Regions from separate parts of the Kocuria sp. UBA1838 genome, predicted to be linked through region 1. Evidence: predicted binding sites of a transcription regulator. Region 1 holds the regulator's gene; the other holds the start of a gene.
What was found. The regulator HspR, encoded in region 1, represses chaperone genes until heat shock. The targets are predictions, from matches to a motif close to AAGTTGAGTCNNNNNGACTCAACTT.
Positions count from the first base shown of each region.

Region 2: B3I25_RS08755 (Hsp20/alpha crystallin family protein) is a predicted target of HspR. The motif match lies at 929-953, and genes of this name have one in related genera.

Region 1 covers NZ_DDIY01000017.1:241,756-243,953, reverse strand. The annotation lists gene B3I25_RS10215 (BCCT family transporter) at 1-155, shown strand, start outside; gene catC (muconolactone Delta-isomerase) at 162-473, shown strand; gene B3I25_RS10205 (heat shock protein transcriptional repressor HspR) at 555-1,109, opposite strand; gene B3I25_RS10200 (DnaJ C-terminal domain-containing protein) at 1,111-2,151, opposite strand.
Region 2 covers NZ_DDIY01000016.1:130,447-132,644, forward strand. The annotation lists gene B3I25_RS08745 (GNAT family N-acetyltransferase) at 1-364, shown strand, start outside; gene B3I25_RS08750 (ChaB family protein) at 428-847, opposite strand; gene B3I25_RS08755 (Hsp20/alpha crystallin family protein) at 1,107-1,601, shown strand; partial or broken gene B3I25_RS08760 (MMPL family transporter) at 1,761-2,198, opposite strand, start outside.

The DNA.
Region 1 (2,198 bases):
GGTACCGGCGCACGGACGAGGACGGCAACCCCGTGGCCTACGACTACGAGACGGGCGAGTTCACCGATTCGCACGACGTCGTACACCCCGGCGAGCGCGCGGCAGCGCCTAGGGTGGAACCCGACGCACCCTCCACGGACCCCCAGAGAAAGTAGCCCCGCATGTTGTTCCTGGCCCGCATGGACGTGGTCTTCCCGGAATCGATGACCGACGAGACCAAGGCTGATTACCAGCACCGCGAGAAGGCCTACTCCGGTGAACTCCAGCGCACGGGTGTCTTGAAGGGCATCTGGCGCGTGGTGGGCGAATACGCCAACTACTCGATCTACGACGTCGAGGACAACGACGAGCTGCAGACCGTCCTGTCCGGGTTCCCCATGTTCGCGTACATGAACGTCAAGGTGACCCCGCTGGCCAAGCACCCCAACGCCACCACGGACGACTTCTTCGACGGCAACACGATCCAGAAGTAGTCCTTCCCGGTACCCCGGATGACGAGATCCCTGCGGCCCTTCCCGAGAGGAGCCGCGGGGATCTCGCCGTTCGCGGGTCGTCTACTTCTGCGAGCCGCGCAGCTTCGTGGTCGACGACGACGTCGCATCCCGCCGCACGGACGCCGCGTCCCGGCCCGGGGCCGCATCCCGGCCCAGTATGGCGTCCCGGCCGGTGGCCGCAGCCTCGGGCTTGGCCGGGCGGTAGAGCATGAGCGCCTGGGACACCTTGCGGGGTGAGCGCCGGGTGCCACGGGCCATGCGCACCACATCCCCGGCGGAACCGGCGGTAAAGATCATGTCCCGCTCCTGCCGCGCCCGGCGCTCCCGTTCGAGTTCCTCGGACAGTTCCGTGACCCGGGTCTGCAGCGCCTGCACCTGGTTCTCGAGCTGGATGATGCGCTTGATCCCTTCGAGGGACACGCCCTCCTGGGAGAGCTCCTGGATCTGACGCAATTTCTGCACGTCCAGCTGGGAGTACCGGCGGGCCCGCCCGGAGGCCCGGGACGGGGTCACGAGACCCATGCGGTCGTACTGGCGCAGAGTCTGGGGGTGCATGTCCGCGAGCTCCGCGGCCACCGAGATCACGAACACTGGCTGGGTGAAGTCGATGGCCATGTCAGAGCGCCGCCTCCTCGCTCAGGTTCGCGCGGGGGTCGAAGTCCTCGGTGGCCCGCGCGAATTCCTGCAGTGCTTCCCGTGCGGCATCGTCCAGGTCTGCCGGGAACTGGATCTGCACCGTCACGATCATGTTGCCCGTGGTGGACCCGGACGTGAAGCCCTTGCCCTTGACACGCATCCGGTGCCCGGACGACGTCCCCGCGGGGACCCGCACGGTCACGTGGCCCTCGTCCAGCGTGGGCACCTGCACGGTGGTCCCGAGTCCGGCCTCCGCAGCGGTCACCGGGATGTCCACGTGCACGTCCTGGCCCTCGCGGGTGAAGAACGGGTGCTCCTTGACCTTGACGGTCACGAACAGGTCCCCGTGGCCACCGGGCCCCGAGTGTCCCTTGCCCGCGATCTTCAATCGCTGCCCATCCTTGACGCCCTTGGGCACGCGCACCGTGGTGGACTGGCCGTTGCCCCGGCGCAGTTTCACCGTGGTGCCGTTGTACGCGGAACGCAGCGGGATCGTGGTCGTGGTGTGGATGTCCTCACCCTTGGCGGGCGGTGCCTGGTAGCCACCGAATCCGCCCTGACCCCCGCCGAATCCGCCCTGGCCGCCACTGAAGCCCCCGCCGAACCGCGAATTGCCGCCCTGGCCGCCGAACTGCGCGAACAGGTCCTCGAACCCGCCACCCCCGGAGGTGGAGTAGCTCCTGCGGCCACCGCCGCCGTTGAACAGACCCCCGAAGAGGTCCTCGAACCCGGCGCCGCCAGCGTTGCTCGCACCACCGGGGCCACCGGCGGTGAACCGCGCCCCGGAACCCATGGCCCGGATCGCGTCGTACTGTTTGCGTTCCTCGGGGTCCGACAGCACCGAATTGGCCTCGGTGATGTCCTTGAACTTCTTCTCCGCGGCCGCATCCCCCGGGTTCTGGTCCGGGTGGTACTCGCGGGCCAGCTTGCGGTAAGCCTTCTTGATGTCCGCCTGGGATGCGTCCTTGGAGACGCCCAGGACAGTGTAGAAATCTTTGTCGATCCAGTCCTGACTGGCCATGACGCCTCCTTCCTCCTGGTACTTCCCTGTGTGACTCGGGGCGGGTC
Region 2 (2,198 bases), on a different contig from region 1:
TCCCGAACTCACCGAGGTCACCGGCCCGGAGGACGTCACTCCGCCGCACGGGGATTTCTTCCTCATGACGGATTTGGTCACGGGCTCGGTCATCGCGTGCGGCGCGGTGCGCAAACTCGACGACGACCGCGTGGAACTGCGCCGGATCTGGGTCACCCCGGAACACCGCGGACAGGGCCACGCGCGCACCCTGGTGCGGGCACTCGAGAACAAGGTGCGCGCTTTCGGCGCCACCACGGCCGTGGTCTCCCTCAACGAGGAGATGACCGAGGGGATCGCGATGTTCCGCAAACGCGGCTACGAGCCCGTGGATTCCTTCCACGACGCCACCACGGCCTCGGTCTTCCTGGCCCGCCAGTTGTAGCCCCACCGATCGCAGGCCAGCAGTCATAAACCCGCAGGGTATGAACCCGCCGAGCGGTGAACCTCAGTCGCGGGCCTCGCGCGTCTTCTTCTGATTGGCCTTGTCGATCGCCTCGACCAATTCGTCCTTGGTCATGTCCGAGCGTCCCGTGATGTCCAGTTCCTGGGCGAGTTCGTACAGGTGCTCCTTGCTGGCGTTAGCGTCCACCCCGCCGGCGGTGTCCTCCGAGTTCAGGCCGCCCTTCTCGGCGCTGTCGTCCGAGGGCCCGTTGTGCTCCTTGGGCTCCCAGTGGTCCCCGACCTTCTCGTAGGTGTGCTTGACGGCCGACCACGCGGTGCGCGCCGCCCGGGCGTCGTCGTGGTATTCCTCCTGCGCCGAGTCGTAGGTCTGCGCGAACGTGTCCTGTGCCTTCTCGTCCGAGCGTTGCAGCGTGGACGGGATCTCGTCCTGACGCGCGTGGCCGTTCTTCTTCGCCTTGGGCACGGGGGCCTCCTCAGAGCGTTCGGGTGTCACTGGTGGCTCGATCCTACGCGCCGCCGACGCCGCTGCGACAGGCCCGCCCGCTGCTTGAGTCAGTGCCACTCAGCTTTCGTGCGTCAATGACTAGCACTTCCGCCGACAGCCTGCTACATTAGACGTTGTTGAGTCACAGAGACTCAAGAAACGTGATGGCTCCACGCGGGTAATCGACCGGTTCGCGGGGCACAGCACGTGGGTGCCGCAGAGTGAAGGAGTAATCGTCATGGCTACATTCGACCCGTTCTCCGAGGTCCAGAACTTCGCCAACCAGGTCCTCTCCGGCCGCAACGGCCTGGAGCAGATGCCCATGGACCTCTACCGTCAGGGCGCCAACTACTACCTTGCCGCGGACCTGCCGGGCATCGATCCCACGAGCGTGGACGTGGACGTGGACGGTCAGCTGCTGACCATCCGTGCGCAGCGTCGTCTGCCCTCCGCGGAGAAGGACACCAAGTGGATCGTGCGCGAGCGCCGCAGCCACTCGTTCGTCCGCCAGCTCAACCTGGGCCAGGGCATCGACACGGAGAACATCACCGCCGCGTACGACAACGGCGTGCTGACCGTGACCATCCCCGTGTCCCCCAAGTCCCAGCCGCGCAAGATCCAGGTGGCCACCGGCCAGGAACACCACGACAACGTGGTCCTGGAGCACGACAAGGGCTCGGACGAGGACCGCTCGCAGAACGTGCAGACGGACTCCGAGGGGTCGCAGGACTAACCAGAACCTAACAGGGCCGATCAGGACCGACCCTTCACCGGCACTGACCGGCGAATCCACCCGGTGGGAACAGGCCTGCTCAATCGGGGGCTCACCGCCCCATGACATGACTGTGCCCCGCAGGTCACCCTGCGGGGCACACTCATGTTCACGACGGGGTCAGCGGTTCATCCACCGCACCACGTGGTCGAGGTCCTCGGACGCGCGCGACGTCCAGACCATGAGCGCGTACACGTGCGGTCCGCCCTCACAGACCACCGCGGTGGTGTCCACGTTTGCTCGCACCAGCTCGGCCACGAACTCCATGGTGTCCGGGTAGAGCATGTCCCGGTCACCCTGCAGCACGAACGTGCGGGGCAGTCCGCGCACGTCGCCGAACGCGGGGCTCACCATGGGGTCGGTGACGTCCCGTGTGCCGGCCCACCAACGAGCGGCGGCCCGAGCGCCGTCGGTACCGAGCATGTGGTCCGCGTCCCGGTACGCCTCGATCTGGGGGTTCGTCACCGTGGTGTCCACCCACGGGGCCATGAGGATCAGACCCGCCACGCCGAGATCGTCCGCGTCCCGCAGTCGCATGGCCTGGGCCAACGCCAGACC